Linked DNA regions of Prosthecobacter debontii. The protein of the gene in region 1 interacts with the protein of each later gene in a pairwise test. Links are inferred from orthologs where the notes say so. Each region holds a gene or a part of one and is shown on either strand. Other genes may lie near its edges.

Region 1 (11,003 bases):
TAATGCAGCCATTCCCCAAGGCTCCAGCTACTTCACCATGAATGTAAAAACATCGGGTATTGCTTCCATCACAGGTCGATCCGCAACGGGGGATAAGCTCACCAGCTCGATGGGCCTTGGGCCAATAGGACAAGCTTATCTCTACCAATCTCTCTACAAGAATAAAGGTAGCCTCCTGAGCACCTTCGACACCAATGCAGGCGCTCTGGAATCCGCCGAAGATAATACTCTCACGGGCAGCGCCTCCTGGCTCAAACCCAGTGATACCTCTCGCCTTTATCCCGCAGGCTTCGGCCCAACTCCGCTGACTCTCAAAGGTGGTTATCTGGCCTTGAAATCCTCAGGAAGTATCGCGCATGGCTTGCCCGTGACTGGCTCTGCGGATCTCATCTTTGATGAAGCAGGTCTATCGTCATCCGATACAGATCCAAATATCTTAGACTTTGATTTCACGGCAGCCTTCGTCCCAGTTTTACCAGCTCTGAATCCAGCCCACACCGCCCTGAAGATCAATAAAGCCTCAGGGGCTGTTACGGGCAGTTTCACACTGATAGAAGAAGACTCCGGCCTGAAACGCAAGGTGAGCTTCCAGGGCATCGTCGTGCCGCAGGCTCAAGCAGGCGTGAAGGCGCAGGGTTACTTCCTCCTCCCACAAATCCCAGCGACTGGTCAAAAGGCCAATACCACCTCGATTCTCAGTGGCGGCTTCCAGATTCAGCAGGGTTTGAATGAAGAATGAGATTCTGCGCAGAACCAATTGGCACGAAGCGAGTTTCATGCACCACACCATGAACTCGATCCCCCAGCCTTTTCACATTCGCCTGAACCGGCGTCGCCTATTGAATAGCTTGCTGATGACCACCGGCGGCATCATCACCAGCGCCATTTACGCGGAGGCCCTGGTGCTGACCCCACGTGCGACGGAAGGCCCTTATTACCCCGATCACCTCCCCTTGGATCAAGACAACGATCTGGTTCAGATCCAAGACAAAGCAGCTTCTGCATTGGGGACCATCACCGAGTTTGGGGGACGCTTGCTCAATGCCGATGGCAAACCCATCCAGAACGCCATGATCGAACTCTGGCAGGCGGATAACAATGGCTGCTACATCCACAGCAATGGCGTGCAGCGGGGGAAGGAGCGTGATCCAGGCTTCCAGGGTTATGGCAAGATCATCACCAATGAAAAAGGTGAATATCGCTTCCGCACCATCAAGCCCGGCCTTTACACGGGGCGCACCATCCACTGGCACCTTGCCGTGAAACAGGGGGATAAGCGCATGCTCACGACCCAGCTCTTCATTGAGGGCGTTCCCCAGAATGACAAAGACGGCATCCTCCGCCGCATGGGCACGGATGAGCAGCGTCTTTCCGTCATCCGCGAGTTCAAACCGAAGTCAGCAGGCAGTTCCGAACTTCTCGGCACCTGGGACATTGTTCTGGGAACCACGCCCGAAGAGCCAGAAGAACGTCGTGGTCCTGGCCCACGGGGACCGGGAGGCCCACCACCCGGCTTCGAAGGTGGACGTCGGCCTCGTCGTGAAGGTCCTCCTCCAGGGATCTGAAGAAGATCACGCAAGATCGCCCCATCCCCCATTCGTTTCAGCGCGGTCATGCGACCTCTGATTTTACTCGCCCTCAGTCTGCTCTCCATCGCAGCCGCTCAGGCCACCCCGCCTAACATTATTTTCATCATGGCGGATGATCTGGGTTATACGGATGTCGGCAGCTTTGGCAGTCAGTATTACGAAACACCGAACATCGATAAGCTGGCCAGCCAAGGCCTGAAGCTGACCAACCATCATCATTGCCAAAACTGCCAGCCCACCCGGGCCGCTCTGATGAGCGGCCAGTATGCTCCACGCACGGGTGTTTACACGGTCGGGGACATCGGTCGGTTCGAGTGGCAGACACGACCTCTGCGTCCAGTGGATAACCTCAATTATCTGCCCCTGGAGAAGATCACCATCGCGGACTCCCTGAAAAAAGCAGGGTATGCCACCGGTATGTTTGGGAAATGGCATCTGGGGCAAAAACCCGAGTATCATCCTTCCAAGCGTGGGTTTGATGAAGCCCTCGTTTCCGAAGGGAAGCATTTCAACTTCAAGACAGACCCGCTCGTCGAACACCCCAAAGATCAATATTTGGCCGACTTCCTCACGGATAAAGCCCTGGACTTCATCCAACGCCATAAAGACGGCCCATTCTTTCTCTACCTGCCCCACTTCGGCGTTCACTCGCCACATCACGCCAAGGAAGAGCTGATCGAGAAATTCAAAAACAAACCGGGCGTGGGTGGCCATAACAACCCTGTCTATGCCGCCATGATCGCCAGCGTGGATGAAAGCGTCGGCCGAGTGATGGCAGAATTGGAGAAGCAAGGTCTTGCTGACAATACCGTGCTCATCTTCACCAGCGATAACGGCGGTGTCGGTGGTTATGTGCGTGAAGGCATCAAGAAGGCGGGCGACATTACCGACAACGCCCCGCTGCGCAGCGGCAAAGGCAGTCTCTATGAAGGCGGCACTCGAGTGCCTTTCATCGTCCGCTGGCCCGGAGTGACCACCGCCGGCGCCAAGACGGACGTGCCCACCATTCACGTGGATCTGTATCCAACCTTCCTAGCCATTGCGGGAGCCCCCGCACCGGCGGACTACCCGCTCGATGGCGAAAGTCTCGTCCCCCTCTTTAAAGACAAAGAAGGCAAAGTCAGTCTCAGGCGAGAGGCTATCTTCCAGCATTTCCCAGGTTATCTCGGAGCCGGTGAAAATACTTGGCGCACCACCCCAGTCGGCCTCATCCAAAAAGGGGCGTGGAAGCTCATGGAATTCTTCGAAGACCACCGTCTAGAGCTCTACAACCTCGACAACGACATCGGCGAAACGAAAAATTTGTCGGGCGAAATGCCTGACAAAGTGAAGGAACTTCAGCAACAGATGCTGACCTGGCGGGAAAGCGTCGGCGCCAAGATGCCAACACCCAATACCCCCACTGAAGCCCCTAAAAAGAAGGGCAAAGGCAAGAAAAAGAAGAAAGCGGAATAACCTCCCAGTGCTTTGGATTTGAAGCTCATAACAGCAAGTCCTTCAGGCTTTCTCAAAGCAGCGAGGGGAGCCTCCGCTGATTGAAAAGTTTGACATAGGGCCGGAATGCGTGCCCTTGGTGGCCCCCATTTCGTAACGTTGTCTCATCATGCCTAAGGCCCTCATTATCGCCGAAAAACCCAGTGTGGCTGCCGATCTCGCCCGAGCTCTGGCCAAAGCCCCGGGAATGACCGCCTTTAGCAAGGAGAAGGATTATTATGAAAACGAGACCCACATCATCTCCAGTGCTATCGGTCACTTGATCGAGCTTGGAATGCCAGAAGTGAACGGCAAAAAGATTGGCTGGGGCTGGACTCACCTGCCCATCATGCCGCAGGAGTTCGAGCTTAAACCCATCGAAGACAGCGCAGATCGCTTCAAGCTGTTGAGCAAACTCATGAAGCGGAAAGATGTGGATAGCCTCATCAATGCTTGCGATGCCGGGCGTGAAGGGGAGCTCATTTTCCGCTACATTGTCGAGGCCGCCGGGATCAAGAAACCCGTGCAGCGCCTATGGATGCAATCGATGACGCAGGGGGCCATTCTGGACGCTTTCCAAAAACTGCGCAGCGATGGCGAGATGCGCCCGCTCGCCGATGCTGCCAAATGCCGCAGTGAATCTGATTGGCTCGTGGGCATCAATGCCACCCGCGCCCTGACTGCGCTGAACTCCCGCAACGGCGGTTTCCGCCTGACCCCTGCGGGTCGTGTGCAGACCCCCACGCTCACCATCCTGGCCAAGCGTGAACTGGAAATTCAGTCGTTCGTGCCCCGCACCTATTATGAAGTGCATGGCCTCTTTGGCGTGCCTGCCGGTGAGTATGAAGGCCGCTGGTTTGACGAGTCCTTTAAGAAGGACGAAACCGACGAGCACAAGAAAGCGGAGCGTCTCTGGGATCTGGAAAAGGCCCAGGCCATCGTCCAGCGCTGCTTGGGTAAACCTGGCAAAATCGAGCAGATCACCAAGCCGACCAAGCAAATCGCTCCCCTGCTCTACGATTTGACCAGCCTCCAGCGTGAAGCCAGCAACCGCTTTGGATTCTCCGCCCGCCGCACCCTGCAAATCGCTCAAGCGCTGTATGAGAAATACAAGGTCCTGACCTATCCACGAACCGATTCCCGCTTTCTTCCCGAAGATTACCTGGGCACCGTGAAAGGCACCCTTGGCACCTTCGCCAAACAAGATCCGCGGAAAGGCAGCGCCCTGCCCACCGACCTGAGCACGCATGCTGCCACTGCTCTGGACAAGGGCTGGGTGCGCCCCACCAAGCGTGTCTTTGATACTTCCAAGGTCAGCGACCACTTTGCCATCATCCCGACCGGCCAGATTCCTCCGAAGGAATTGCCTGAGGCTGAGCAAAAGCTTTTCGACATGGTATCCCGCCGTTTTGTCGCGGTCTTCTTCCCACCCGCTGAGTTCGAGGTCACCACCCGTATCACGCGCATTGAGAAGGACACCTTTAAAAGCGAGGGCAAGGTGCTTGTCGAATCTGGCTGGCTGGCCGTTTATGGCAAAAAAGCCGCCGAGGAAGCCGCCTCCGATGGCGAAGGCAAAGGCAAGCTGCTGGTGCAAGCCCGCGACGGCGATGACGCCAAGACTCTGGATGTCAAAGCTGAGGAGCAGCAGACTCGTCCGCCCGCTCGCTACACGGAAGCCACCCTGCTCTCCACGATGGAAGGTGCAGGCAAATTGGTCGAAGACGAAGAACTCGCCGAAGCCATGAGCGAACGTGGCCTGGGCACACCCGCCACCCGCGCCGCCATCATCGAAGGTCTCATCTCGGATAAATACATCGAGCGTGTGGAGCGGAACATCGCCGTGACCACCAAGGGCCTGTCCCTCATCGACCAGATCAGCCAGATCGGAATCGAGGCCTTGAGCAGTCCGGAACTGACCGGCCAGTGGGAATACAAGCTGCGCCAGATGGAGCAGAACAAGCTCGACCGCAGCAGTTTCATGCGGGACATCCGCAGCCTCACCAGTCAGGTGGTGGAAAAAACCAAGGCTTATCAAAAGATCGCCAAGGAGCGTGTCTATCCCGACTTCGAAGCCAAATGCGGCACCTGCGGTCACTTCGGCTTCGAGCAGAAGGAAGACTTTGTCTCCTGCAAAAACCCGGACTGTAAGGTGCGGGTTTACAAGGTCATCGCTGGCCATGAACTGAGCGATGATGAGCTGCGTCAACTCCTCGAAACCCGCTTGCTTCCTCCGATGGAAGGCTTCAGGAATCGCCTTGGGAAAGAGTTCACCGCCGGCCTGGAAATCAAAGAAGACGGCAAAACCGGCTTTGTCTTTCCTGGAGGCGAAAATGATCCCGACGCTCCACCTCCCTTTGATTTTGCTGCCGCTACACCCATCACCCGCTGCCCGGTGTGTGCGCTGAAAAAGCGGGACGGCCAGATTTACAACACCCCTGAGGCTTACGTCTGCAACATTGCCGCCAAGGAACCCAAGGTCTGCAACGCCCGACTACCCAAGGTGCTCTGCAAAAAAGAGATCAGCGTCGAGAATGCGATCAAATTCTTCAACGAAGGCAAGACCGACGTTGTCGAAGGGATGATCTCTAAAAAGGGCCGACCCTTCAGCGCCTTCCTCCTGTGCAAGCCGGGTGAAAAACGACTGCTCGGCTGGGAATTCCCTCCGCGAGAAGCCAAACCTAAAGCCCCCCCTGCCGCTAAAAAAGGCCGCTTCGCTAAAAAAGCCGCCGCTCCTCAAGGTGAGGACTCCTAATGCCTGCGTAAGGTGGAAGGAAGCCCATTCTTGCAATTTGCATCCTGCGCCAAAGCTCCGCAAAAGTGTGCCAATTCTGCCGCCTTTGCAGCGCGTGGTTGCTTTTTTGCAAATAAGTGTCAAATATCGCACCTCTTTCCTTCCACGTGACTAAGCCCGCCTTCCAAATAACTCCCGGTTGCATTTTGTTTTTCGGCATACATGCACTCGCTCTCGCTGCTTTCTTCGTAAAGCCTGACCTCACCGCTATCCTCCTCTGTGTGGGTCTGTTTTTGCTCCGCAAATTCGGTATCACGGGCGGTTATCATCGTTATTTCTCCCATCGCTCCTTCAAGACCTCTCGCTGGTTCCAGTATGTGTTGGCTTGGCTGGGTGGCATGTCTGCTCAAAAGGGTGCGCTCTGGTGGGCAGCTCATCACCGCCACCATCACCAGCATTCCGACCAGGAAGATGACATCCACTCGGTGAAGCAGCAGGGCTTCTACTGGGCTCACGTCGGCTGGATTCTCGCCCCTGACTACAATGATTATGACGCCAAGCGCGTGAAAGACCTGACCAAGTTTCCAGAACTGGTCTTCATCGACAAATACCACTTCATTCCCCCGATGGTGCTGGCCCTGGCTACTTACGTCTTCGGTCTTCTGATGACAGGCACCGCCATGGGTGGCCTCAGTTATTTCCTCTGGGGCTTCTGCCTCAGCACCGTGATCCTTTATCACACCACCTTCGCTATCAATTCCTTCTGCCACCTGCTGGGCAGCCGCCGCTACGAAACCGGTGAATCCAGCAAAAATTCCTTCATCCTGGCCATTCTGACTCTGGGCGAAGGCTGGCACAATAATCACCACTATTACCCGCACTGCGCACGCCAGGGCTTCTTCTGGTGGGAAATCGATCCAACCTACTATGTGATCAAGGTGCTCAAAATGGTGGGCATCGTCCACGAGATCAAGGAGCCGACTCGTCGGGTGCTGGAAGGCAAGGAAGCTACGGCTGCTCTGGGTTAATCCCGAGTTCATCCAACTTTTCACGTGAGCGGAGGTCCCCCTAAGGATCTCCGCTTTTTTATGCCTCCGATGACGCGTCTGCTGGACGGATGCCTCGGAGTTGTGGAGACTCAGGCACTCCATCATGCTGACTCTGACACATCCCGCTGCTCTATGGGCTCTGCTCGGGATTCCTGTCGTATTAGCAATTCATTTCCTTCAGCGCCGCAGCCGACGGGTCACCGTCACCACCCTCTTCCTCCTTCAGCAACTTCAAAAAGAGTCTGAGCAGGGCAATCGCATCGAGCGCCTGCGCCTTTCCATTCCCCTCTGGCTGCAACTGCTCATGGTGCTGCTTTTCACTTGGCTCCTAGCCGGGCCTCGGTGGTTAAGACAGGACGCAGTGCACCGCATCGCCATCATCATGGACGATTCCGCCTCCATGCAGGCTTTCCGGGAGGCTGCGATCGAGGGTGTCCAACGCGTACTCAGCCGGAGTGTGCCTTCGGGCTCGAAAGCCGAGCTCGCTCTCCTCGGCTCGGATGTCCACGAGGCAAACCTCTACTATGGAGGTAGCGCTCAGGAACTGGTGAAAAGCCTTGCTTCCAGATGGCATCCCACTGCAGGCGTTCACGATTTCACCCTGGCCCTGCGACAGGCTCGAAGCCTAGCGGGGCCAGAGGGGGCGGTTTTGCTCGTTACCGATCACCCACCCGCAACGCCCCTGCCCTACGCTGCCAAAACCCTCTCCGTAGGGCGACGGATTGAAAACGTCGGCTGGGCAGGTGTGACGGTGGAAGAAAAAGACGGTCAGTGGTTTTGGCGTGCGCTGGTCCGCAACTATGGCGAGAGCCCTCAGCAGCGACAATGGCACGTGGAGACCCAAGGGCAAACCACCCCTCCCATGTCATTGGCCTTAGCCCCACGGGAAACGCGAACTTTGAGCGGACCCTTCCCTGGATCGGATGCCACACAGGCCCTGACCCTCCAGCTCACCCCGGATGCCTTCGGAGTGGATGATCAGCTCCCGCTTGTGCAGCCAAGCCCCAAAAAGCTGAGCGTTCATCTTCCCCGCAGCCGTGATGAATCTTCCACTCAGCTTGCCGATCTCTTTGGCCGGTTCGCTCATCTGAATGTCTCACCTCTCGTGACAGAAACCGACGTCCGCGTCATGACGTGGCCGCCTTCCACCGCTTTGGAAAACCATCAGCATGCCTGTGTCTTTGCCTCCCCATCCCGAGCTGACAAGCCCGCCCCTGTGCGCGGTGCGGTCGTCAGCGAATCTCACCCTCTGGTGGAAGGGCTGAACTGGAACTCCCTGCTGATCCCTGAAGGCATGGTGATGCCGCGAGATCCTCAAGATCAGGTTCTGCTCTGGCAGGGGGAGCGACCTCTCATCAGCCTGCGGATCACTCCCGTCGGTGCCCGCCAACTTTTCTGCCATTTCGATCTCATCGGCAGTAACGCCCGCAAGCTTCCAGCCCTGGCGATTTTGCTACACCGCTTTCTCGAGACGATTCGTCAGGATAAACTGGCGGCAGAATCCGCCAATTATGAATTACGTCAGTCCCTCAGCGTCGCCCATCGCCAGGGAGAGGCGGCTCAGCCTCTGGTGTTAAAAGGCTCAAACGGGCTCCATGAGACCATCCCTCAGACCCAAGCACGCCTGCTCCGCTCCCCGGCAGTGCCCGGATTTTTTCAAATCTCGCAAGGACCTGACACTTGGCTCACCGCTGCCGCGCACTTTGCCGATAGCCGCGAAGCCGATCTCTCCAAGGCAGCTCCCTTTGACGAAACACCCCAACTCGAAGCTGAACAGGTAGATGCCCTTCAAGAAGCCGATCCTCATTGGCAATGGTGGACACTGCTCCTCCTGCTCTGCCTCCTGGGAAGCTGGTGGTGGGGCAAAAGAGTGCTGACATCCAATGCGCCATTCGGTGAGCAATCCTCCCCTGCACCATGATCCTCCTTCACCCAGAATGGCTCGCCCTTTTTCCTATCCTGCTTCTGGCAGGCTGGGGCTGGCCTCGACTGGGTTTGTTCAAGCCTCTGCGGCTTCTCTTGTTAGGCCTGCTCACTTTCAGCCTGGCCCAACCGCAATGGCAAAAGCAGGCGGAGGGTGTGGATTTGTGGCTGTTACTAGACAGCTCCGTTTCTGCCGAGGAACCTATGGCCAAGGGCTTACCCGAGTGGGAAAAGCTTTTGGAACAGAGCCGTGGTCCTCAAGACCACCTTCACCAGCTTGCTTTTGCGGGGGAGGTGATGAAGCCAGAGGCTGAGGGAGCAACTCTCTACGATCACCAACGGCAAGCTACCCGCACGGCCCTCGCCATCAACCAAGCGCTCGCTCACGTGCAGAAAGAAAGTGCCGGACGCCCGGCACGCCTACTCATTTTTACCGATGGTTATGCCACCGAGCCACTCTCTGGCGTGGCGGAAAAACTGATTCAGCAGGGGGTCGAATTGGACATGCACCTAGCTCGTCAAAACGAGGTCACTGATTATCGTATCGCGGCTCTACGCACCCCGACAAAGGCTCAACTCGGCGAGCCCTTTCTTTTGGAGGTGGAAGTGCGTGGCAGCCAAGATGGGCGCGTGCCGCTCAAGCTTCTCCGACAGGGCCGCGAGATCACCGCCGCCCAAGTGGATGTGCGTCTCGGCACCGGCATCGCCCGCTTCACGGACCGCTCAAACATGGCCGGAGTGATCCGCTATGAAGCCGTCATCCAACCTGCGGAAGACGCTCATCTGGGCAATAATCAGCATCAAGCCTTGGTGGAAATTGCCGGTGGGCCACGGGTGCTCTTGCTCACAGCCTACACAGATGATCCGCTGACTCAGATTCTCCAGCAGCAAGGCTTCACGGTGGACCTCGTCACTGACCTCCACCATGCGCAACCCGGACAGCTTACCGGTGCCCGCTGTGTGATCCTCAACAACGTGCCTGCCTTTGAACTGAACAACGACTTCCTCGACGCCATCGACTTCTACGTCCGTGAGCAAGGCGGCAGTCTTCTCATGGCCGGGGGTCAGAAAAGCTTCGGTGCGGGAGGTTACTTTGAGTCCGCCATCGATTCCCTCCTTCCCGTCTCCATGGAGTTGAAGCAGGAGCATCGGAAACTCATGGTGGCCATGGGGATCGTGCTGGACCGCAGCGGCTCCATGAGCATGACCGTGCAGAATGGTTTCTCCAAGATGTCTCTGGCTGACGAAGGTGCAGCCAATGCGGTTCGTTTTCTCGGTCCTCAAGATCTGCTGACCGTCTTCGCCGTAGATAGCGAGGCGCATGTGATGGTGCCTCTACAGCCAGTCGGCCCCAACCGCGACAAGATGGAGAGCGCCATCCGCCGCATTGAGAGCACAGGCGGAGGCATTTTCGTCTATGAAGGCCTGAAAGCCGCCTGGGATGAACTCAAGAACGCCGCCGCAGGCCAACGCCACATCATTCTGTTCTCGGATGCCGCAGACTCCGAACACCCCGGTGACTACAAGAAGCTACTGGCGGAAATCACTACCAATGGCGGCACGGTGAGCGTGATCGCCCTCGGCACGCGACAAGATCCTGATGCACGGCTTTTGGAAGACATCGCCAAACTCGGCAAAGGACGCATCTTCTTTACAGATCGGGCCGAAGAACTACCCAGCATCTTCAGTCAGGAGACCGTGACCGTCGCCCGCAGCGCCTTTGTGCAAGACCCCGTCAAAACCAAGGCCATTAGCGGCTGGCTGGAAATCACCAGTCAATCGCTCAATTGGTTAGGCGAAGTGGATGGTTACAACCTCAGCTATGCACGAGATTGGGCCAGCCAAGCCCTCATCAGCCAGGATGAATACGCCACCCCACTGGTCGCCTTCGGACAGCGCGGAATCGGCCGAACTGCCGCCGTGAGTTTTCCTCTCGGGGGTCCCTTTTCCGAGCGTGTGCGAGCTTGGCCCGCCTACGGTGATTTTTTGCAGACCCTCACCCGCTGGCTTATGGGGGAATCTTTACCTCCAGGAATAGGGCTCAAGCATCGCCTGCAAGGCACCACGCTCACACTAGATCTCCTGCATGATGAAAGCTGGGAAGCCCCCTTGATGGCACGTGCTCCACGCCTCGTTTTGGCTCAAGGGCTCAAGGGCACGCCCCAGGAAATTGCCTGGGAACGCCAATCTCCCGGTCATTACCAGGCCAAAATCGATCTGCCGGAAGGCGAGATGGTT
Region 2 (10,829 bases), on another replicon or contig:
GGCAGCCGAAGTCGCCCAGCGCACCACCGCCGAAGTCCTGCCAGTCACGCCAGATGAAGGGGTGGTAGCAGGGCGCATACTCACGCATCGGCGCACCGCCGATCCAGAGATCCCAGTTCACATTCGCAGGCACCGGGGCACCGGGCAGGGGCTCGAGCCGTTTGTTGCGTTCATTGCCAGTCACGGCCACCCAAGAGTGCACTTCCTTAATCTTCCCGATGGCCCCCTCCTTCAGCAACCGTGTGCCCAGGCGATACTCAATGGCGGAGTGAATCTGATTGCCCATCTGGGTAACGACTCCGGCCTTCTCCGCCTCGAGGCGCATCTGGCGGGATTCCCAGACGGTGTGGGCCAGTGGCTTCTGGCAATAGACGTGCTTTTTCAGGCGCATGGCCATGATGGCCGCCTTGGCATGCATGTGATCCGGCGTGCCTACGGACACGGCGTCGAACTTATCCCCGAGCTGCGCATACATTTCGCGAAAGTCGGTGAAGTGTTGCGTGCCGGGGAACGCCTCATCGACTTTGTCAAAGCGCTGGCTGTCGATGTCGCAGAAGCCCACATACTTCACCGCCGCATGGGCACCGATGTTTTTGATGTCGCTGAAGGCCATGCCGTTGGCTCCCACAGACACGACCTGGAGCTTGGAGTTCGGGTTGGCAGATTTCACCACCGCGGGGAAGGCCACGCTGGCGGCGGTGAGGGAGGCATTTTTCAGGAAGGAACGGCGGCTGACAGTGGGCATAAGTGCCAGAGACTACGTCCCCCTCTCCTAGCTGCTTGCAGCCGCCCACTCACGCATGCGCTGGCGCATGGAGGCCAGTCCATTCAGTCGGGTGGGCGACAAAGCCTTATGGAATGAGCATCCAGACCAGATTTCAGGCTCTACCACAGCCACTTCAGCCGGTGCCGAATCCGTGTAAAGATGGCACAAAAGCGCCACAAGTCCGGCCACCATGGGCGAGTCCGCCGCACAGCGAAAATGGCTGCGTCCTTCCGGCGTGAGCGCGCAGTCCAGCCAGACCCGGGAGACACAGCCCGGCACGAGCTGATCCTCCCGCCGCTCCTCCTCCGGCAGGGTGACGGCGGGGATGAAGGAACTCAGTGCCGCCAACCGCTCCTGCACGTTTTCGATCAGGTTCAGGTCGTCGATGAGTTCCGCTTGTTTCTCCTTCAGGGTCATGATGGGCTCAGCATGCCGTCGGTTTGCGCAGGCGTCATCTGTTTTACTGGCGGAGGCTAGCCGCTCCGTTTAAAACCCCGCATGTCATGGAACCGGGAAGAGCGTGAAGAAAATCAGGAGCGCGTGCAGCGAGAGATCGCCAAACGACGCGCGCGCGGGGAGAGCCTCACGCCCTTAGCCGCGCCGAAAGGCAGCAAGAAACTCTGCCAGACCTTTTGGGCCCAAGCCTGGTGCCGCCATCTGGAGCGTTACTCCCACTATGAAGCTCGCTTGCCTGCGGGGCGGAGTTACCTCCGCAACGGGCAAGTGCTGGACCTCGTCATCGAGCCCGGCACGCTCAGCGCGGTGGTGGCGGGGGAGCATCTCGAGGATACGCTCATTCACATCCGCCCGCTGGATGCCGCGCACTGGCAGGAGCTGGTGCAGGCCGCTCAGGGACAGGTGAACTCTTTGTTAGACCTGCTCACCGGCAATCTCGGGGACGGGCTGTTGAAAATCCTGACTGAGCCTGAGACCGGACTTTTCCCTCAGCCGAAGGAGATCCGTTTCGACTGCTCCTGCCCGGATCATGCGGATCTCTGCAAGCACTCGGCCGCCGTGCTCTACGGCGTGGCGGTGTTGCTGGATACGCAGCCCGATCTGCTATTCACGCTGCGCGGGGTGAATCAGGCAGACCTCCTGCCCGCTGCGGGGGCTGCCTCTGCAGAAACCTTGAGTCCAAACTCCGGCGCAGGGGAACTGCAAGGCACCGATCTCTCGGCCCTGTTTGGCATTGATCTGGCGGAGTGACGCACCCGCCTGCAAGGGACTTTTTCTAAAGAGCGGGCGAGATGCCTGAAGGAAATGTCCGAGCTGAACCGATGACATTTGGCTTAAAACTCGCCGCAAGCCTGCCTTGTGACAGCAACCTCGGCGTGCTATTGAGCGTATTCCACCCTTTACCATGGCTGAATCTCAACCTCGTTTCCGCACCCTCCTCATTCTTGGCGCTCCTGGCAGCGGCAAGGGCACTCAGGGCAAGGTGCTCGGCTCTATTCCACGCTTTCATCATTTGGCTTGTGGCGACGTTTTCCGTTCTCTGGATACCCGCACGCCGCTGGGGCAGAAGTTTGTGGAATACTCGAGCCGTGGCGAGCTCGTCCCCGATGACGTGACGGTGCAGCTCTGGCGCGCGAACATCAAGCAGCGCGTGGACTCCCATCAATTCAAACCGGAGATCGATTTCCTGGTTCTGGATGGCATCCCGCGCAATGTGGATCAGGCTCGATTCATGGAGGAGGATATCGAGGTGCTGAAAGTGTTTCACCTCTCCTGCCCCGACCGCACGGAACTGGCCCGCCGTCTGCGCAAGCGTGCCCTGAAGGACAACCGCTTCGATGACGCCAACGAGAAGGTCATTCAGCACCGTTTCGCCACCTATGAGGCTGAGACGAAGCCGATCCTGGACTACTACAGCGGGGATCGCATTGTCGAGATTGATGCCAGCCAACCGCCTGCCAAGGTGCTCTACGATATCCTGGCCGGGGTCATGACCTTGCAAGCCTGGAGAGACATCGAACAGATGAAAATCTGAGCCTTCCTGGGAACCTGATCTGATTTCATGCGCATCCTTTTCATTGGAACCGGGGACATCGGCCTGCCCTCGCTGGAGTGGCTTCTCTATACCCCGAAGCACAAGGTCGTGGCCGTGGTCACCCAGCCGGATAAACCCGCCGGTCGCAAGCTGGTGCTCACGCCTCCGCAGGTGAAAGTGCGGGCGCAGGCCGCAGGCATCCCCGTGCTCCAGCCGGAAAAGATCCGCCATGCCGTGGAGGAACTGAAAGCCTATGATGCCGACGTGGCCGTGGTGGTGGCCTATGGTCAGATCCTGCCGCGCTCCGTGCTGGACGTGCCCAAGCTCGCCTGCCTGAACATTCACGCCTCCCTTTTGCCCAAATATCGCGGTGCGTCGCCCATCCAGGCGACGATCCGTGAAGGCGATGCCGAAACGGGCGTCACCATCATGCACATGGATGAGGGGCTGGACACCGGTGACATCCTGCTGATGGACCGTGTCACCATCGAGCCCAGCGACACCGGCGGAACCCTGCATGACAAACTGGCCCTGGCCGCTCCCGCCAGCCTGGAGGAAGCGCTGGACCTCATCGCCTCCGGCCCAGCTCCGCGTAAACCTCAGGAGAACGACTACGCCACGCACTGTGGCAAGCTGAAGCGTGAAGACGGTCGCTTGGACTGGACCCGCAGTGCCGTGGAACTGGAGCGCCTTATCCGGGCCTACAATCCCTGGCCGGGCACCTTCACCCTGCTGCCTGGCAGCGGTGAGAAACCCGCCCCGCTGAAGGTGCATCGCGCCCATGTCATCCCCGAAGCTGAAACCTGCCCGGCTCCTGGCACGATCGTGAACAGCGATCCCAAAACCGGCCTCATCATCGCCACCGGCTCAGGACTCCTGGCCCTGGATGAAGTGCAGGCCGAAGGCGGCAAGAAGCTCCCTGCGGGCGATTTCCTGCGCGGCAAGCCGCTGGAGGTGGGGACGGTGCTGGGGTGAACTGAACAGATGAAAACGGGCGAGGCGCGATTGCTGTCGCGGAGCGTCCCGGAGTGCGATGGCAGAGAGACAAGGGGCAACCCTTGCCTCGACGACACCGCTCGAGACGAGGCCGTGTTGTTGAGTCGCTAGGAAAGGCAGTGGCTGAGCTAAACGATAGTTTGATGGAAGCGGCTATCCCCAGGAGCGGTGTCGCGCTTGAGCGCTTGCCACCGCATTCCTGGACGCTCCGTGAAATGCTCCACTTCACCTCCGCTGCCCCCTCACCGCATTCCAGGCCATGCCGAGGCCGCCGAAGACGAAGAGGAGAGGAAACCAGATGGAATAGAGGGCAGCGCGGGTGTCGTGCTTCAGCACGGTCTGCGCCGGCTGGGCGGGGTTGACATAGCAGGTCGTATCCAGGCCGATCGGGTAGCTCTCCAGCTTCTTGCGGGCGTTTTCCTCATGCTGGCTGGCGGAGTCCACGCGTTTGATGTGAGAGCCAGTGCGGGTTTCCCCCTCATAAGTGAAGGTGTAGCGCACCTCCGCCTTGAAAGCCGGATTGGAATGGGGTGTTGGGCGCTCACTCACCACCTGAGCGGAGATGATGCGGCATGGGGTGGCCACCCAGCTGCGGGTCTCCTCCGCACGCTGCCAGGCGGTCCATAGCACCCAGGTAAAGAGCAGGCCCGCCAGCGCTAAGAAGAAGCCCATACCAGCCAGCCAGAGGCGGCCCGAGAGAGAAGAATCTGTGGAAGAAGACATGAAAGGGGGAGGGATGCTTTGACTAGCCCATGCACGTGCTGCATACAAGGAAGTTGCACTTTGTCACATAATGGCCCTCGCCTCTGAAATCCCTCTACCCAATACCCTGCCTCCGCGCTGGCTGCTGAAGCCTGTGCCCGAGGGAGCGGCGGAATTGGCGGCGGATACAGGGCTGCCTCTGTTACTGACCACCCTGCTGACTCAGCGCGATATCAAGACCACCGAGCAGGTGCGGGATTTCCTGGTGCCGAAGTTGGCCAGCCTGGGAGATCCCACGGTGCTGCCGGAGATGAAGGTGGCCGTCGAGCGTATCCTGAAAGCCGTGGATGGTAAGCAGCGCGTGGCCCTCTACGGGGACTACGATGTGGATGGCGTCACCTCCATGGCACTGATGCACCTGACTCTGAAAGCCTATGGCTTGCAGACGCATCTCTTCCTGCCCTCCCGTATGGATGAGGGGTATGGCCTGAGCATGGACGGCTTCGCACGTCTGTTTGAGGAGTTTGGTAAGCCGGATCTGCTCATCGCCCTGGACTGCGGCACCACCTCGATCAAGGAACTGACCTGGCTCCAGGAGCAGGGGGTGGATTGCGTGATCGTGGATCACCATGAGCTCTCGCCCTTTGGCCGCCCGCCTTGTGTGGCGCTGGTGAATCCGAAGCTGGGCGAGGATTACCACTATTTCTGCACCGCCGGGCTGGTCTTTAAGGTGGCGCACGCGCTGCTGAAGACCCGCCGCATCGACTTCGATCTCAAGGAAGCGCTGGACCTCGTCGCCCTCGGCACCGTGGCCGATCTCGTGCCGCTGGTGGATGAAAACCGACTGCTGGTGCGTCGTGGTCTGGAGGCCCTGGCGCAGACGGAGCGGATCGGCCTGCGGGCGCTGAAGGAAACCGCCGGTGTGGATGGCTTCATCCAGACGCATCATGTGGGCTTCCGCTTGGGGCCGCGCCTGAATGCCGCTGGTCGCCTCGATACCGCCTCCACCGCCCTCCAGCTCATCTTGGCGGAAGATCCGCTGGTGGCCTCGGAATACGCCGCCCTGCTGGAAAGCCACAACCGCGACCGCCAAGCGGTGGAAATGGACGTGTTTACCGAGGCGGAGCAGCAACTCCTGGCCATGGGGGACCTCGCCAATATCCCCGCTGTGGTGCTGGGTTCGCGCAAATGGCACCCGGGCGTAGTCGGCATCGTCGCCTCCCGCATTTCCCGCCTCGTGCATCGCCCCACGATTCTGTTTTCCTTCGATGAAAACGGTATGGGCAAGGGCAGTGGCCGCAGCATCCCCGGTTTCTCATTGGTGGAGGCGATCGAATTTTGCCGCGAGCACATCGTGCGCGGGGGTGGGCATGCCATGGCCGCCGGAGTCTCCGTGCATGAGGACAAGCTGGAAGTCTTCCGCGAGCGCTTTTCCGAAGCCGCCCGCCTCGCTCTCAGCACCGAGGCTCTGACGCCCGTGCTGGAGATCGATGTGGAGGTGCGTCTGCGGGATCTCTCCCTGGAGTTCCTGCGCAACTACAAGCTGATGGAACCCTTCGGCCAACGCAATCACGAGCCGCTGCTGCTCTGCCGCCGGGTGATGCCGCGTCTGCCGGGCCGCTTGATGAAAGAGAAACATCTGCGCGTGATGCTGAGTCAGGATGGCGCCAGCATGGAGGCCCGCTGGTTCAATGCGCCGCTGAAGAATCTGCCGAAGCCGCCCTGGGATGTAGCCATGCGGGTGCAGCGGAACTTCTGGCGTGGGGAGGAGCAGTGGCAACTCACCCTGGATGCCGTGCGCACCGCTCAGGTGGACTGAAGGAAGCAGAGAGTTGCATGCAGAATGCAGATTCGATATTTGCCGAACGCCGCCGCTCCTTTATTGTGATTGGAAATAATCATGATTCATGAAATCCGCTCTGCCGCTGAGTGCATCTTGCGCTGGACGGCCCTCTGCACGCTGGTGGGGATGGGAGCGGTGACCCCGGCAGCCGAAGCGGAATCAGCGAATCTCAAGAAGGTCACCATCCAGCTCAAATGGCATAACCAGTTTCAATTCGCCGGTTACTACGCCGCAGAGAGCCAGGGCTACTACCAGCAGGCGGGGCTGGATGTGCAGCTGAGGGAGGGAAACCCCAGCCGTCGTTCTCTCTCCTCCGTGCTCGCGGGAGAGGCAGACTTTGGCGTGACGGATTGTGATGTGCTGCTGGCCCGCCTTCAGGGGAAGCCGGTGGTGGTCTGTGCGGCCATTTTTCAGCACTCGCCCTACATCCTCCTCAGCTTAGCCTCCAAGGGCATCACCAAGCCCTCCGACCTGGTGGGCAAGCGCGTCATGGTCTCCACCGATCAAGGGGAGGCGGAGGTGCGCTCCATGATCATGCGGGAGGGGCTCCCCGGCGGGCGCATCAATTTTTTACCTCACACCTGGAACAACCGGGATCTCATCGAAGGCAAGGTGGATGCCATCTCCGCCTACAGCACCGTGGAGCCGACCCAGCTACGCCTCCTAGGGCATGAGCCTTCCAGCATCCGCTTCAGTGACTACGGCGTGGATTTCTATGGAGACACCCTTTTCACCACGGAGGCGCTGGTGAGGCGTGACCCGGCTCTGGTGCGCGCCTTTGTCCAGGCCTCCATGAAAGGCTGGGAGTATGCCATGGCCAATCCTGAGGAAATGGTGGAACGCATCCTGATCATGCCGGGCGTGAAAGAGCGCGGCATCACCCGCGAACACCTCACCACGGAAGCCCGGGAAATGGTGCCGCTCATCCAGGCCGATCTCGTGGAGCTCGGCCACATGAACGCAGGCCGGTGGGAGCGCATCGCTCACGCCTTCGTGGAGACCGGCATTGTCAAAAAGGTGGCGAACCTGGATGGCTTCATGTTCTCCTCCGTCTTCGCGCCTGACTTGCGCCCCCTGCTGTGGGGCCTAGTTGTGCTGGGGGTGATCGTCGGACTCTCCACCCTCTGGACGGTGCAGCTTCGCCATGAAGTGGAACTGCGCACCCGGGAGGTGAAAGAAAGCCAGCACAAGCTGTCCTCCATCCTCGACAACACCTTTCTCCTCCAGGGACTGCTGGATGCTGAAGGCCGCATCCTCGAATCCAACAGCACCTCCCTCTCCTTTGCCGGCGTGGAGCGCCAAGCTGTGCTGGGAAAATGGTTTTGGGAGACCGCCTGGTGGGCTCACTCCACCACCGAGCAGGAAAAACTCCGCCGCGCCGTGCAGCAGATCCAGCAGGGGCAGGACTGCGTGCGCTTTGAAACCGCGCACCTGGATCGCACCGGTGCCGCCCATGTGATCGACTTCTCCATGCGCGGCGTGCGCACGGAGGACGCTAAGCTGCACTACCTCATGGTGGAAGGCTACGACATCACAGACCGCAAACGCGCCGAGGATGCCCGCCGCGTTTCAGAATCCAATCTGCTGGCCCTGCTCGAAAATAGCTCCGGTGCCATCTGGTCCCTCGACTCCCGCCTGCGCTACCTCGCCTTCAATACCCGCTATCAAGATCACATCCTCACCCTGGGCGGTAAAAAGGCCCAGACCGGGCTGCGTGTGGAGGAGGTGGAGCCCGAGAGCCACCTCAGCCAATGGCGCCCTCACTATGAGCGAGCCCTGAAAGGCGAGCGCTTCAAGGCCACCTTCGACCAAGAAGTGCGCGGAAAAGCCCGGGTCTATCAAGCCTCCTTCAACCCCATCCGCCACGGCGGCGAGGTCACGGGCGTTTCGATCTTTTGCGATGACGTCACTGAGCAAAAACACATGGAGGACCAGCTCCGCCAGTCCCAGAAAATGGAAGCCATCGGCCAACTCGCCGGAGGCGTGGCACATGATTTCAATAATTTGTTAACCGTCATTCAGGGCAATGCCTCCCTGCCCAAGATCATGAAGATGACGCCGGAAATGATCAACCGGGCCTTCAATGAGATCCTGGACGCCGCCAACCGCGCCGGCAGTATGACCAGCCAACTGCTCACCTTCAGCCGCCAGCAGCCCGTCAACCGAGTCTCACTCAATCTTAATCAGGTCGTCTCGGATATGAACCGGATGATCCAGCGCCTGATTGGGGAGCACATCCAGGTGAATCTGCGCCTCAGCCCCGTGCCGCCCGTGGTGCATGCCGATGCCAGCATGATGGAGCAAGTGGTGCTGAACCTCGCCGTCAATGCCCGGGATGCCATGCCGAAAGGCGGCACGCTCACCCTCACCACCCGGCTGCTCCCGCTGAAGCAAACCCCACCGCAAGCCCCCGTCGGCGCCGAGCCTGGCACCTATGTCTGCCTAGAGGTGCGGGATACCGGCATCGGCATCTCCGAGGAGCACCTGGAGCGCATCTTTGAGCCCTTCTTCACCACCAAGGAAGTGGGCCAGGGCACCGGCATCGGCCTGGCCACCGTGTTCGGCATCGTCCAGCAGCATCACGGCTGGGTCACCGTGGACAGTCAAGAAGGTGCAGGCTCGACATTCTGCGTTTTCTTCCCTTTACTGGCCACACCTGTGCAACCCACCGCCCCAGAAGAGCCCGCTCCACCTAAGCCCACCACACCATGCAGCACGGCCACGATCCTGGTCGTGGAGGATGAAGCCACGGTGCGAAACATCGTGAAACATGTGCTCACCAGCCATGGCTACCAAGTGCACGAGGCCATCAACGGCCCGGAAGCCCTGGCGCTCTGGCCCAAGATCCGCGCGAATGTGGATCTCGTACTCACCGACATGGTGATGCCCGGCGGCATGACCGGCCATCAACTAGCCCAACAATTGATGCTTCAAAAACCTGAAGTCAAGGTCATCTACACCAGCGGTTATTCCGCAGAGACCTTCCGCCGCCAATCCGTGCTATCGGATGAGGCCGTACTCCTGCGCAAGCCCTACACCGCCGCGCAACTTCTGCAGGAAGTCCAGCGCCTCCTGCATGAGAAGGCCTAAACCATTCCCGATCTCAGTTAGCACCCAGTTCCTTGCTGCGCTCGGTGGCTTTACGCACGGCTTGCATCAGGGCATGGCGGAGACCATGGGCCTCCAACTGCTCCAGCCCTGCAATCGTGGTGCCCCCTGGACTGGTGACTTCATCCCGTAATACACCGGGATGCTTGCCAGTTTCCATCACCATCTGAGCTGCACCCGCGACAGTCTGTGCTGCGAGGCGTAACGCCGCCGCTCGGGGTAGCCCCATCAGGACGCCTCCATCGGCGAGGGCCTCAATGACGGTATAAACATAAGCTGGTCCGCTGCCGCTGAGGCCGGTCACCGCATCCAGTAGCTTCTCGGAGACCTCATCCGCCGTGCCGACACTGCCAAGGATCTTCACCGCCTGCTCAGCATCCGCCGGTGTGGCTAGGGCCCCTCGCGCGAAAGCCGCCGCACCCGTCGCCACCAGAGCGGGAGTGTTCGGCATGCAGCGGATGACCCGCTGTGTACCCCCCAACCAAGCTTCCAAATTCGCCAACGAAATACCTGCGGCGATGCTGATGTAGAGACGGCTGCCAGAGACGGTGGCTAAGCTCTCGCAGAGGGTCTTCATATCCCCAGGCTTCACGGCCAGCAGGATGATGTCTGAGGCTGCCGCCACCTCCGCCGGTGTGCCGGTCGTAGCGGTGCAGGCCAGGGATTGGCGCAGAGCATCCACAGCGGCAGGCACCACGTCACTGAGCGCCACTGAGAGTTCCGCTTGGCCCAAAGCCTTTTCCACACCGCGCAGGAGCGCGCCGCCCATTTTACCGCAGCCGATCAATCCGAGTTTCAACATGGCGCGATGGTGGCGGAGACCGGCGATTCACGCAAGAGGAGATCATCTCTCCGGTTCCGAGGGATGATCGGTTGACGGAGCGGCCTGAGGCCAAGCTTGGAGCCCGGTGATGGGGAGGCAAGCATCCGCTGCGACGCGCCATGGGTCGGTGCCCGCTTTTTGAAACAGATTCCACAGGAGTTTCTTCCCCTCGGGATCAGCAATGCTGCCCGGCACGTTACGCCACAAGCCCAGACGCAAACCGCCTTCCTGAGAATGATCCACATGGCGGTGATAGATGAAGGCGTCCACGGTGGGCAGAAGACGGCACTTCTCCCAAGCATAGGCGTAGGCAGCCGCTTGGAGCTTTTCCCCCTCAGGGATAGCGAGGGTATGAAACCCCTGCTCGGAGAGAATGATGCGTCTTGGTTTGCCTTCATAGAGCAGCTCAGGCCGAGCCAAATGCCGAGGCAACACTTCCAGGTTCTTGAAGGTGACTTTAGGACTGTCATTGGTGGTGGTAACCGTCTGGTCCGCCCAAGCACGCGGGTTTCCCAGATCCTCTGGATAAGGATGCCAAGCCACATGCCAATCCAAGTCGCCACGCTCCCGAACCAACCGTGCGAAGGTATCCAGATAATTT

What was found.
Region 2: the proteins of B5D61_RS02770 (region 1) and recJ interact in binary tests that used the Escherichia coli proteins (3 or more experiments, as listed by UniProt). The link is inferred for Prosthecobacter debontii from one-to-one orthologs.

What each region holds. Positions count from the first base shown.
Region 1 is NZ_FUYE01000002.1:68,823-79,825, forward strand. The notes cover bases 2,857-6,014. They hold B5D61_RS02770 (DNA topoisomerase III), read left to right. Parts: upstream 2,857-3,192; coding sequence 3,193-5,814; downstream 5,815-6,014. Other genes in these bases: B5D61_RS02765 (sulfatase), read left to right, coding at 2,857-3,044; B5D61_RS02775 (acyl-CoA desaturase), read left to right, coding at 5,961-6,014. Also shown: B5D61_RS02755 (S8 family serine peptidase), read left to right, coding at 1-739; B5D61_RS02760 (dioxygenase family protein), read left to right, coding at 789-1,565; more of B5D61_RS02765, read left to right, coding at 1,614-2,856; more of B5D61_RS02775, read left to right, coding at 6,015-6,821; B5D61_RS02780 (BatA domain-containing protein), read left to right, coding at 6,946-8,763; B5D61_RS02785 (vWA domain-containing protein), read left to right, coding at 8,760-11,003.
Region 2 is NZ_FUYE01000001.1:569,048-579,876, reverse strand. What follows is about bases 3,926-6,909. They hold recJ (single-stranded-DNA-specific exonuclease RecJ), read left to right. Parts: upstream 3,926-4,545; coding sequence 4,546-6,273; downstream 6,274-6,909. Other genes in these bases: B5D61_RS02280 (ABC transporter substrate-binding protein), read left to right, coding at 6,355-6,909; B5D61_RS02290 (DUF3592 domain-containing protein), read right to left, coding at 3,978-4,475. Also shown: B5D61_RS02315 (Gfo/Idh/MocA family protein), read right to left, coding at 1-745; B5D61_RS02310 (SufE family protein), read right to left, coding at 773-1,183; B5D61_RS02305 (SWIM zinc finger family protein), read left to right, coding at 1,265-1,972; B5D61_RS02300 (adenylate kinase family protein), read left to right, coding at 2,127-2,756; fmt (methionyl-tRNA formyltransferase), read left to right, coding at 2,784-3,731; more of B5D61_RS02280, read left to right, coding at 6,910-9,387; proC (pyrroline-5-carboxylate reductase), read right to left, coding at 9,401-10,207; B5D61_RS02270 (DUF5722 domain-containing protein), read right to left, coding at 10,250-10,829. UniProt on the Escherichia coli protein: Single-stranded-DNA-specific exonuclease.